Regions from separate parts of the Alteromonas sp. ABH4_456 genome, predicted to be linked through region 1. Evidence: predicted binding sites of a transcription regulator. Region 1 holds the regulator's gene; each other region holds the start of a gene.
What was found. The regulator sigma-54, encoded in region 1, starts transcription at its own class of promoters, with help from an activator protein. The targets are predictions, from matches to a motif close to GTTGGCACGNNNNTNGNNT.
Positions count from the first base shown of each region.

Region 1 (3,181 bases):
AATGCCGTTACCTATACCCGTGCTGCCCATTCGCTCACGGGCCAGCAGGCTACTTAATACGGTGGCTTCATCAACATCGGGGTTATTTTTAGCTGCAATCCCGCTGATGATTTCGAGAATGCGTTTTTTGCTATTGCACTGGACCGCACACTCGGTGCGGTCCAGGCTGACTATGGCTTGTATATCCATGAATTCAATTAGTGCTTTTTAAGCTTTTCCTTGTGTTTCAGGACCTGCCTGTCGAGTTTATCGACCATGCTGTCAATGGCAGCATACATGTCCTGATTTTCGGAAGAGGCGAAGACTTCCGCGCCGCTAAGATGAACCGTTGCTTCTGCTTTTTGGCTAAGCTTTTCAACATTTAAAATAACGTGCACATTTGATATGTGGTCAAAATGACGTTCCAGTTTGCTGAACTTAGTATCGACATAATTACGCAAAGAATCAGTGATCTCAATGTGATGACCAGAAAGGTTGATTTGCATATTTCGTCTTCCTTATTTTGAGCAGCCTTAAGTTAGATAAGGCTTTTGCGTTGGTTAGACGGCGGGATCGACAAGGATTCCCGGTACTTTGCTATTGTTCGCCGGGCAACCATAATGCCTTGATCGGCCAACAACGAAGCAATCTTGCTGTCACTCAGTGGCTTGCTTGGCTTTTCAGCGGCAACCAGCTTCTTAATCAGGGCGCGAATCGCTGTAGATGAACACTCACCACCTGATTCAGTGGCAACGTGGCTGGAGAAGAAATACTTCAACTCGAAAATACCACGGGGCGTGTGCATGTACTTCTGCGTTGTTACCCTGGAAATAGTAGATTCGTGCATATCTACCATTTCTGCGACATCATTCAGCACCATTGGTTTCATCATTTCAGGGCCATGCTCAAAAAAGCCCATCTGTTGCTGAACAATACAATTTGCTACTTTCAGCAGCGTATCGTTCCGGCTCTCAAGGCTCTTAATAAACCATTTTGCTTCCTGCATGTGAGAGCGGATAAATTGTGAATCACTGCTGTTTCTTGCTTTACGGCTCATTGCAGCATACTGCTGATTAACACTGAGCTTAGGCAGGCTGTCGGGGTTTAATTCTACAACCCAACGGCCATTTTTCTTAGCAACCGATACATCCGGAATGACATATTCGGGTTCTTTCGTAATTAATGCACTGCCCGGACGGGGATTAAGCGTTTGCAGCAAACGCATCGCTTCCCGTAACTGATCTTCTTTCAGGCGGGTTTTACGCATTAACGTACGGTAATCTTTACTGCCTAACAGATCGGAATGCTCTCTGAGCAGTAGTTTGGCTTCTTCCAGCCACGGTGTTTCCGGTGCAAATTGCGCCAGCTGAACTAACAAGCACTCCTGCGGTGTGCGGGAGCCGGAACCGAGAGGATCAAAAAGCTGAATACGTTTAAGTACGCACTCAACCTCATCTTCTTCTACGGGCTCTTCCATATCTTCACTGTTTACGCTTTGCAGAATGTCGTCAACTGTAACCGTTAGATAGCCGGACTCATCAATGGAATCGATGATCGCCAGCGCGATGGCGCGGTCTGTGTCAGAAAAAGGTGTCAGACGCATTTGCCACAGCAGATGGTCCTGAATATTTTCGGTGGTTTCACCCTGAAAGATTTGTTCATCATCACCACCGGAAGGGCCGGGCGCGGGGGCAGAAGACGCAGAAATGTACTCATCCCAGGTACTGTCGATGGGCAGCTCATCCGGTAAATCATTCTTTTCCAGTGCTTCACCGGTATCCATGCTGTCAGAAGACGAGGCTGATGCAGACTCTTGCATGCTGTCATCATTGTCGATGTTATTTTTCTCAATTACATCGTTGTCGGAGCTGTCGTCGACTTCCAGCAAAGGATTAGAATCGAGAGCTTCCTGAATTTCTTGTTGTAAGTCCAGCGTAGACAACTGCAATAGCTTGATCGCCTGCTGAAGCTGAGGCGTCATTGTTAGTTGTTGGCTAAATTTTAACTGTAAAGATGGTTTCATCTACGTCTTATATAAACTCTAAAAAGGACATCCGGTTGTAGCGGTGTGAGTGCCGGTGGCGAAATCTCCGCTAAATGCTCATCCCGATATCTTAACTATAGCCTGAATTGCTCACCAAGGTATACATCACGAACTTTTTGATTACTTAATACCTGTTCTGCGGTGCCCTGAGCAATCAGTTCTCCATGACTGACGATATAGGCCTCTTCACACACATCAAGGGTTTCCCTGACATTGTGGTCGGTGATGAGGATACCGATACCTCTGTCCCGTAAGTGCTGAATGATCTTCTTTATATCATTAACCGAAATCGGGTCAACTCCGGCGAAGGGTTCATCGAGCAAAATAAATTGCGGATTGGCTGCCAGTGCGCGGGCAATTTCAACCCGGCGGCGTTCGCCACCCGACAAACTCATACCTGTACTATTACGTATATGGTTAATATTAAATTCATCAAGTAGTGCATCCGCTTCCTGTTCACGTTGATGACTTTTTAAGTCTTTACGCGTCTGTAATATCGCCATGATGTTTTCATGTACGGTCAGCTTGCGGAAAATGGATGCCTCCTGGGGTAAATAGCCAATTCCCCGGCGGGCACGTTCGTGCATTGGCTGGTGCGTCAGCTCCTGCTCATCAATGAGGATTTTGCCTTTATCCAGCGGCACAAGACCCACAATCATGTAAAACGTTGTGGTTTTACCTGCACCGTTAGGACCCAGCAGACCTACTATCTGTCCGGTAGAAACCGATAAACTAACGTCACGGACGACCTGGCGTGATTTATACGACTTTGCCAGGTGAGTCGCACTCAGGGTTGCCATGTAACTCAGTTACCCTCGTTTTCGTTACTGTCTGAAGTCTTGTTCTCTTCCTTCAGCTCTTTAACTGTGTCAGGACGGAAAACCGTGGTTACCCGGCCGTTGCTGTTACTTTCACCGCCGGTTGCCAGAAGTTGCTCTTTTGACATGTCATAGGTGATGTTATCTCCCTGGACCATGCTGGTATCTTGCTGGATTTTCGCATCACCTTGCAAGGAAATAAGTTGTTTGGCTACTTCGTAGCGAATTTCATTTGCGCTGGCTTTTACTTTTGCGCCGTCATCCAGCGTTTGAGAATAAGTGGCTGGTTTTCCGCGGGCAATAAAAACCTCTTTCCCTTCGCCTTCACTGGCGATGGCTT
Region 1 covers NZ_JBSWXO010000003.1:363,786-366,966, forward strand. The annotation lists gene ptsN (PTS IIA-like nitrogen regulatory protein PtsN) at 1-189, opposite strand, end outside; gene hpf (ribosome hibernation promoting factor) at 198-485, opposite strand; gene ACXAG2_RS06940 (RNA polymerase factor sigma-54) at 518-2,002, opposite strand; gene lptB (LPS export ABC transporter ATP-binding protein) at 2,098-2,823, opposite strand; gene lptA (lipopolysaccharide transport periplasmic protein LptA) at 2,829-3,181, opposite strand, start outside.

Region 2 (3,181 bases), on a different contig from region 1:
AGCAGAACGCAGATATTAAGGGTATTTACGACGGCCGCATACTGGGCCTGAGCTTTAGTTTGCTGCGGGAAAATAACCTTTTCTGGTCGTATTTTATTAATAACTACCTTAAGGGCAAAGACCCTGCTGCGTTTGATATTTTATTCTGGAACAGCGACGCCACCAACATCACCGCGGCCTGCTTTAAGCAATATATCCGCACCATGTACTGGGAAGATAAACTGAAAGTGCCGGGGGCAGTAGAAATTGACGGCATTCCCATCGACCTTGGAAATATCGATGTGCCGGTGTATTTCCTGACTACTCTGGCAGACCACATTGTGCTGTGGCAGGGCGCGTACAAAGGTACACAGCTGGTATCAGGCGATACACGCTTTGTACTCGCCGGGTCGGGACACCTTGCAGGGGTAATTAACCCGCCAGATCCCGGGAAATATCCGCACTGGATTAACGACAATTTACCGGCAAGTGCCAGCGAATGGTTTGATGGTGCTGTGAAGCAGGAAGGCTCATGGTGGCCAGACTGGCATGCATGGTTGCAGGGTCACCGGAAAACAAAAGTGAATGCCCCGCAGCCCGGTGAAAGTGAAAAATATCAGGCCATCGAAGCAGCCCCGGGCAGTTACGTGAAAAAACAGCTGGGATAAACCGGCAGACAAAAAAAAGGGGGCGTTCAACGCCCCGCTTTACTTCTGTCTACATGAGGATTCAGTATTACGATTCGCTGTTCTGTGTTTTAGCGATGTCCAGTACGCGGGATCTTAGTTTTTCATCCGTTTGTACCAGTTGTGCAATGGTCGTGTAGGTTTGCACCTCAAGACCTGTTTTTTCAATTTCTGTTACCATTTCAGTTTGTGCAGCCTGCTGAATTTGCTGCATCTTCTCAGGTGTTTCGTCACCTTTCAGTTCAGACTGATATTTATCTGCAACATCACTGACCGCATTCATCGCGACTGTAAATTTCTCAAGAGTTGCATCATCGAAATCCTTCGACTGTGTCATCGGCGCACTTGACGGGGCAGCCTCTCTGGTTTCCTGAGCTGCCTGTGCAGCGAAATTTAACGTGCAAGCAACAGCGAGGCTCATCACAAGTGATTTGACAAGTTTAGTCATAATAATCTCCGGTTTCATTTGAATTGCCTGAAATGCGTTATCTTCAAATGAATGTGATTAAAAGAAAGATAATCCGGCTATTCAGGCTCTCAACAGTGATACAGCGATAACTATGCCAATCACGATTTAATCAATAATTTCAGAAAGTTAACAAAAATCAGATTTTCTTATCAGTGAAAAAGGTAGTCAGAGTGTCGCTTATTTTCACACCTTTTAGGTTGCCGCAGCGGCATTTTGTGCGTTACTCTCATTTCAGCATCGCCGGAGGTAACATTATGATCATCATTAAAAAATATCCTAATCGCAGATTGTACGACACATCTCAGAGTCAGTACGTTAACCTCGATTATATAAAGGCGTTAATCAATGAACGTCAGGAATTTAAGGTGATTGATTCCAAAAGTGAAGATGACATTACCAAGTCATTATTGCTGCAAATTATCAGTGAATCCGAAGCCAACGAAAATCAGTCACTGTTGACAAATTCGTTACTCAAACAACTAATCCGTTATTACGACACTGACATGCAGGACTTTCTGCGACAGTACCTTGAACAATCTCTTGTTACCTTTATAGAGCAACAGGATCAGGTGCAGGGTATGATGAAAAATATGATGGATAACACGCCCTTCGGTATGTTTAACAAAATCATCGAACAAAATATGGATGCCTGGAAGAAGAACCAGAAGTAAGTATCACATACTGGCAGGGGAGCAATTCTCCTGCCCCGGAACGGACAGACCTGCCACATTTCCTCTTCAATGCTGCAGAGCAGCATAAAAAGCTATTTGCTTATTAAATATTCGTCTAAACATTCTTGCTGCACCGCAACATTTTTGTTGATCTCTGCAAATACCCTGGTTAATATCTAATCAAATCTTGCTGCAACGCAGCAGAAGGACTTTATCAACTGGTCGGGAGAAGAGTATGTTTGGCAAGTTTTCAGAACAGCTGAAAAGTACCACTAAACCGGTACATACGCTGTTTGCTGTGAATACAAAAACGCTGGAAAGTCTGTCTCAACACCAAACCACGTTATTCACGGGTTTGTTGAGCGACAGTGTTCGTTACATTGAAGCGGTAACGAAACAAACAGAGTTTAAAGGTGTAATGACAGCGAATTCTGAACTGGCTGAGTCAGTGCGTGAACGCATGACCAGCGCGTCAAAAGACACCTACTCCACCCTTAACGCTATGCGTGAAGAAATGACCGAAGTGATGGCGGCCAGTTTGGCCACCGCTACTGAAGAAACCAAAGAAACAGTTGAAAAAGCGACAGCAGCCGTGAAGAAAACCACAAAAGCTGCCGCACCGAAAAAAGCTGCGCCTGAAGCCGCGAAAGCGCCGGTAGAGGCAGCAGAAAAAGTGGCTGAAGCAACAAAGGAAACTGTTGAGAAGGCCGCTGAAGAGACAAAAGCCGTTGCTGAAGAAGCAAAGGAAGCGACTGCTGAGGCAAAACCTGCCGCAGCAGCAAAGAAACCAGCAACACGTACCCGTCGCACGACTGCTAAGAAGACTGCGACAACGACTAAATCAACTAGCTAACTTACCCCGGAAACTGGAGACTAGTAATGTTTGAGCAAATGAACGAGCAAATGAAAAGCGCAATGAAGCCGATGACTGACCTTGCGACATTGAACATGAGTACAATGCAGGATCTGGCAGAAAAACAGAACGCCCTGTATTCATCTCTGTTATCTGAAAATATGTCTTATTTTGAAAAAGCTTCTCAGCAGAAAGATCTGTCTGGTCTGGCTGAGATGAACAAGGCATATGTTGAAACTATTCAGGAAACTGTTACTGATGCAGCGAAAAGCTCATATGCAGTAATTTCTGATGCACAGCAGAAAGCTGGCGAGATGTTCAAAGGTTTAAGCGACGAAATGACTGCGAAATTCCAAAGCGCAGCTAAAGCATAAGTCCCTCCTGAGCGGCCTTCAGAGGCCGCTCAGGTTACCCCACATCAAGTGAACCTTTTCATCCCCCAAAAGGTCTTAGCCCCAGCCAGTATTTGAGGAGAGACGTAATGAATTATCAGGCTTACGATTATTTGACGCGCGGCGCATAC
Region 2 covers NZ_JBSWXO010000009.1:61,035-64,215, reverse strand. The annotation lists gene ACXAG2_RS14305 (PHA/PHB synthase family protein) at 1-647, shown strand, start outside; gene ACXAG2_RS14300 (DUF4168 domain-containing protein) at 715-1,113, opposite strand; gene phaR (polyhydroxyalkanoate synthesis repressor PhaR) at 1,389-1,805, shown strand; gene ACXAG2_RS14290 (phasin family protein) at 2,041-2,658, shown strand; gene ACXAG2_RS14285 (phasin family protein) at 2,685-3,032, shown strand; gene ACXAG2_RS14280 (polyhydroxyalkanoate depolymerase) at 3,140-3,181, shown strand, end outside.
Region 2: the regulator sigma-54 is predicted to act here: its motif matches at 1,215-1,233, upstream of ACXAG2_RS14300 (DUF4168 domain-containing protein).

Region 3 (3,181 bases), on a different contig from region 1:
AGGCCGCTGATATAAATAAGTAGCGGTTGGGATTCAACTACGTCCGGCGACAACTCGGAGAGTGTATTACTCAGTTTCTGAATTTCAGTACTGTTTGATGTGACCGTCTGTTCCTGTGTCATCAACCAGTTGTTAAGCAGAATAGCCAGTGGATCGTCCGGAGTACGGGACATTATTTCATCCACATAGGCACGGGCACTTTCAAAGTCATCTCTGGCAATGTAGATATTAACCAGATTACGCAGAGCAATAGGATCGTCTGAATTTATTTCAAGTGCACGTTTAAAGTCTTTGATAGCGGTATCAACGTCGCCCTGACGGTAGCTGAGCTGACCTGTCAGGCGCCACAGAATGGCACTGTTATCATCAATTTCGCGGGATTGTGCGAGAAAGTCTTCAGCGGTATCTGTATCACCGGCCCGCATTGCAATTGCAGCAAGTCCGTTCAGCGCATTGTCCTTATTATAGGGCATGGCAAGCATGTCCTGATAAGCTTGTTCGGCACAGACGTCATCGTCAAGTTTGGTACAGGCTGTTGCCCGGATCTGTAGCCAGCTTGATTTTTGTTTAGAGCCCAGACGCTTGTACTCCTGAAAATCAAGAATGTCGCGGAAGCGGTTCATAAACAACCAGGCTGTTCCCAGCGGTTCTGCAACCAGATTCAGGTCAGCGCCCATGTCGATGGCTTCCTGAAACTCCAGTTCAGCAGCACGCACATAACCGTTTTGCAGAAGCAGGCGACCCATTAATATCTTGGAAGTCAGGTTATCAGGATCTTTTTGCAGACTATTTTTCAGGTGAACAAACGATTCTTCATATCGTTTTGCATTGTAGGCTTCCAGTGCCTGTTCATAATCTTCAAAGGTTGTAGCATGGGCTGATCCAATAAGGCTCAGTCCGGCCAGACCGAAGAGCGCGCAGCGCACGCGTGAAGCTAACATCCGTTGATTTTTCATAATTCACCTGAATTTGCCGAACAAAAAAGGTGGCATTAAGCCACCTTTTTACGGGTAATGCCTGTTAAGGCTTAATCATTACGATTAAGCACTACGTCTTCTGCGCCACATTGCCAGGGCGCCGCCCATGAACAACATTGCGAATGTACCTGGTTCAGTTACCTGCGTTGTTGGTGGCTCTTCACCTGGCTTTTTGTTAAAGCCTACGCTGGCTAACTTGAAACCGTCATCGAACATATCGTAACCGATGTCGCCGAAGACTGTGTTATACGCTCCGATAATCCAGTATTGAGAATAAACATTATCCAGACCGCTGATTTCTGCTAAATCAGTATCGTCACAGTTCAGAACATCAAATGAACCGACTGCCAGCGCATCACCTGCTATGTCGCCCCATGTATTCACGCCTGAAGTAAGCATAGATGTATCACTTAGTGCTGCAACAGAAACCTGTGTATCCGTTTCCTTCCACAGCCAACTAAAAGTTGCACCGGTAACATTTACTTCTTCGTCGAAGGAGATCAGTACGTAGTCAAAATCTGTTTCCACATATTTCTTACTGCTCCACCATGAAGAGTTAATGATTTCCTGGTTATCAGCAGAGTGAGCCGGAGATGATGTTCCTTCGTCTGCATTGATTACACCATAGCCATCACCATAGTTTTGAAGTGTGGCTGCTTCAACATTTTCGTCTTTGTAAACATAGTTACCAGAAGTATATTTAGTTGAAGCTGCTGTATCAGAGTAAGCAGAAGCATTGATGGTTACACCATCAACTACTGCATTGCTGATACCATCACTGGCCAGACTGTACATTAAGTCATCTGCGAAATAGTCAGCTGCATTACAGCTATCACCTGTGTTGCCACCATTACCACAGCCGTTATGCCAATTGCCTTTGTAGCCAGTTGCCATAGCCGGTGCAGTAATAGCACTTGCAAGGACGAGTGTCGTCACTGACGCGATCTTACTTATCTTCATATTAAAAACCCCTTTTATACCTCGATTTCATACCTCAATCCGATTTAAGCACTTACTGTGCCATTGTTCATGTTATTGTTTTTAAATAAAAAGTTGGGGCTGGATCTAAGTTTGAAAATTCCTACGTAAAAAATACTGACATGATACAAAAGTAGTTAAATTAATTTTATTTGTTATAATTCAATGTTTTACTGGAAGATCTTGCAAATTAAATTGAGGTATGTCAGCTCATACTAAGTAATAATCATTCTCCGATATATTTGAACCGTGCGTAGTGCGGGTATGTATGAAATAATGGATTGGTCAGTATTAATTAACTTGAGGTTTTATGACGGACACAAAAAGGAAAGGCATCTACCTGTTGCCTAATTTACTTACCACCGCAGGGTTGTTCTCGGGTTTCTATGCCGTAGTCGCGTCTATGAACGGCAGTTTCGAAGCTGCTGCGGTTGCCGTTTTCGTTGCAATGATATTTGATGGACTCGATGGAAGGGCTGCCAGGATCACCAACACCCAAAGTGCGTTTGGTGCTGAATACGACTCTATGGCCGACATGGTGTCCTTTGGGGTTGCTCCGGCGCTTGTTGCTTACAACTGGGGTTTAAGTGAATTAGGTAAGCTGGGATGGCTCGCCGCCTTTATATATGTAGCTGGTGCAGCGTTACGTCTGGCGCGGTTCAATACGCAGGTGGGTATTGCTGACAAACGATTCTTTCAGGGGTTGGCAAGCCCGGCTGCTGCAGCCGTTGTATCCGGGTTGGTCTGGGTAGGCGTTGAATATGATGTGAATGGCAACGATTACGGTTTTGTTGTAGCACTGATAACCGGTGCGGCCGGCTTACTTATGGTAAGTAACTTTAAGTATAACTCTTTTAAAGAAGTAAACTGGAACGGCAAAGTTCCTTTTGTTGCGCTTCTTATTATTATGCTTATATTTGTAATTGTGGCGACAGAGCCTGCATTAGTGCTTTTCCTTGTCTTTGCCCTTTATGCACTTGCCGGACCCATTAATACATTCCGTACGGTTGATAAGGTAACGCTTCAGGATGTAGTGGGGGATCATGAAGAGAAGGACGCCGATTTTTCTGTTGATGATGATAAGGCAGATGAAAAAACTGTTGATAATGATGAACCAGAGCATAAGTCATAGCACCGGTTACCTGAAATAATCTAGAAAAGAGATATCAGAACAGGCGAAATTAAGACGTTTTGTTTATTTAACTATCAATGTGTTTGAAAAGCGA
Region 3 covers NZ_JBSWXO010000019.1:312-3,492, reverse strand. The annotation lists gene ACXAG2_RS19795 (tetratricopeptide repeat protein) at 1-956, opposite strand, end outside; gene xdp1 (exosortase-dependent surface protein XDP1) at 1,041-1,937, opposite strand; gene pssA (CDP-diacylglycerol--serine O-phosphatidyltransferase) at 2,266-3,087, shown strand.
Region 3: the regulator sigma-54 is predicted to act here: its motif matches at 1,984-2,002, upstream of xdp1 (exosortase-dependent surface protein XDP1).

Region 4 (3,181 bases), on a different contig from region 1:
CGGAACATCGCTTTGTCTGTCTCTAAGAGGCGGGACATATATCGGAAACACTATGAGACGATGATAAAGATCGGCCCGGAAGCGTTTATTTTGAACTTCATGCCCTAACTCTCTATTCGTAGCAGCAATAATTCTAACGTCCACTTTTCGGCTCTTATCCTGACCGACCACCTGGATTTCCTGATTCTGTATTACTCTCAACAATGTACCCTGAATTTCAAGCGGAAGCTCTCCAATTTCGTCCAGAAATAATGTTCCGCCATCAGCAAGTAAGAACTTACCATCGCGGTCGTTTGCGGCACTGGTAAACGCACCTTTCACGTGGCCGAAGAGTTCACTTTCTATCAGATGAACAGGAATAGCAGCGCAATTTACATATACGAGCGGTTTATTCCGCCGGTTTGATTGATAATGTAGCTCACGGGCAACAAGTTCTTTGCCCACACCAGTTTCACCTTGCACTAAAATTGTGAGGTCGGACGAAGCTGCCAGTCGAATGGTCTGCTTTAATTTTTTTGTCGTAACACTATTTCCTATTATTTCTTCACCCTGATGATGCTCAGAGCTATTCTCATTCATTGCCCGTAATACATGCTGAGTATGAGTCTTCTGTTTATTTAACTCTCTGATATATAACGCAGCATATAAAAGCCGGGCTGCCAGCCTGGACAGTGTGTCAACTGAAGCGGCATCAAGCGCATCAAACTCATTAGGCTCCATGCTATCGAGAGTAATTACACCTAGCAACGTTTCATCTTTATATAAAGGAATTCCCATACAGGAATGTACGTTCATATTATGGTTATGACTTGCAATCATTCCATCATAGGGGTCTGGTAACGGCGAATCAGCTGAAAAGCGAGTGACCGCTCTCGTGCTACAGATTGCTTTTAAACGTGGATGTTGCTCTGGAATAAACCGTCGCCCCATGACGTCATCGGACAACCCTCTCTGCGCAACGGGAACAAGTGTCTCTTGTCGAAAAATCAATAGTGCTACAGCATCTGCTTTAATAGTTGCACAAACGGCAGAAATCAAACTTTCATAAAAACAATTCATCGAAACTGCGGCGGACAGATCAAGGGCAAAGTTAACCAAACTAAATTGAGATATTTTACTCATGAGACCATTTTGTATTAACACGAAGTATAGGTCATTATGACACAAACGATCCTAATTAGCCGATTAAGTGATGAGTCATTTTGACACATATCTTAAAGAGTTATTCGTAACACATTGATACTAAGTGAAATAAAATTTGGCACACGAGTCGCATTACTCATAGCTACCAAATACTTAACGTCATTAAAGGTATGTTAATGCTTACTCAAACTCATATAGATACTGTCAAAGCGACCATTCCACTACTTGCTTCGGGAGGAACCGCAATTACCGAACATTTTTACGCCCGAATGTTCTTACATAATCCTGAGCTTAAAAATATATTTAACATGACGCATCAGAAAACAGGTCGTCAGCCAGCGGCTCTATTTAATGCGATAGCTGCATACGCTGCCAACATAGATCAGTTAGAGCTACTGACAGATGCCGTTATGCGTATTGCACACAAGCATACCAGTTTTAATATCCAGCCTGAACAGTACGCAATAGTGGGACATCATCTGATTGAGACATTGAGAGAATTGGCTCCGGACGCGTTTACTCCTGATGTTGAAGATGCATGGACAGCTGCATATGGTCAATTAGCAGACATTTTCATTAAAGTTGAAAGTGAATTGTATCAACAAAGGGCTGCTGTAAAAGGAGGCTGGTCTGGCTTCAGAGCCTTTTCTGTCGTCTCAAAAGAGACCGAATCCGAACTCGTAACCAGTTTTACCTTAATGCCCGTCGATGGCGGTAGTGTTATCGATTATAAACCGGGCCAGTATTTAGGAATAAAGGTGCATCCTCATGGTAGTGAGCATGATGAAATAAGGCAGTATTCACTATCAACTGCCGCGAATGGAAAATCCTATCGCATTAGTGTTAAACGGGAAGGCCTGGGTGAAATGTGTGGTGTAATGTCTAATTATCTTCATTTAAAAATAAATGTTGGCGATGAAGTCCTGGTCATGCCCCCTGCCGGGGACTTTTATCTAAAACAACTTGATACTCCGGTTATATTGATTTCTGCAGGTGTGGGTCTGACGCCTATGCAAGCGATGTTAGATTCTTTAGTAAAAGAGAACTTCGCACATCCGGTGACCTATCTTCACGCATGTAAAAATCGAAATCAGCATTCTTTCAAAGGACATGTTGAGAGTGTTAAGAATACTCTGAACCTGCAGTCGCACACGTGGTATGAAAATGACGTTAGCAGTAGTCAAAATGAAACTACCGGAAGAATGAAAATAGAAGATGTTAAAGGTTCTTTACCACTGAAAGAGGGCGAGTTTTATCTCTGTGGACCTTTGCAATTTATGCTTGCTATCAAGCATGAATTATTAGCCTTGGGCGTCAGTCAATCGCGAATCAATTATGAATTATTCGGACCGCATCAAGAAGTTTAATCAAGTTTCAACGATAATTGACGCCAATAAACTCTTTGATAAATCAGCCAAAAAAATACCTTAAAGAATAAAATATTGCTCATGGTGAAAAACTCAGAACTTTTCACTGCTAATTCCATATATACGGAGCGATATAATCTTAAAAGTTCTTGTTATTTTTTTATTAAGTATTAATATCAGTGACAGCAATGAGGAAATCATGACTAAGCACTGTAATCTCAACAAGAGCATTTTACTCACCTTACCCAATTAAGCCGGATGCAGTTCTGCATTCGGCCGCCTCTTATTTATCTAAAACCAGAAATTCCGTACCGGAATAAATTAAAGCTATAGACTAAATTTCTATTTCCTCACAGGGAAGGCTCTCCTGCGAGTGATTTTTAATTCAAAGAGGAAGGATTATCATGTCAAGAAAACCTAACATCACAATTTCATATGAAGACTTGAGTGATATTGAAGAACAGCTAAGAAAAATTAAATTACCGGCTGAAAAGTTTGACGAATTAGAAAAAGAATTAGTTCGCGCCAAAGTCGTTAACATTAAAGAACTTGCTCCAGACGTGGTGGCAATAGGTTCTCAGGTTACATTTAAAATAAGTAAGTTTGATAAATACTTGACTAAAACACTCTGCCTTCCATTGGATATGCATAAATACGAAGACGGCATTTCA
Region 4 covers NZ_JBSWXO010000014.1:113,893-117,073, forward strand. The annotation lists gene norR (nitric oxide reductase transcriptional regulator NorR) at 1-1,122, opposite strand, end outside; gene hmpA (NO-inducible flavohemoprotein) at 1,320-2,510, shown strand; gene ACXAG2_RS18460 (GreA/GreB family elongation factor) at 2,915-3,181, shown strand, end outside.
Region 4: the regulator sigma-54 is predicted to act here: its motif matches at 1,258-1,276, upstream of hmpA (NO-inducible flavohemoprotein).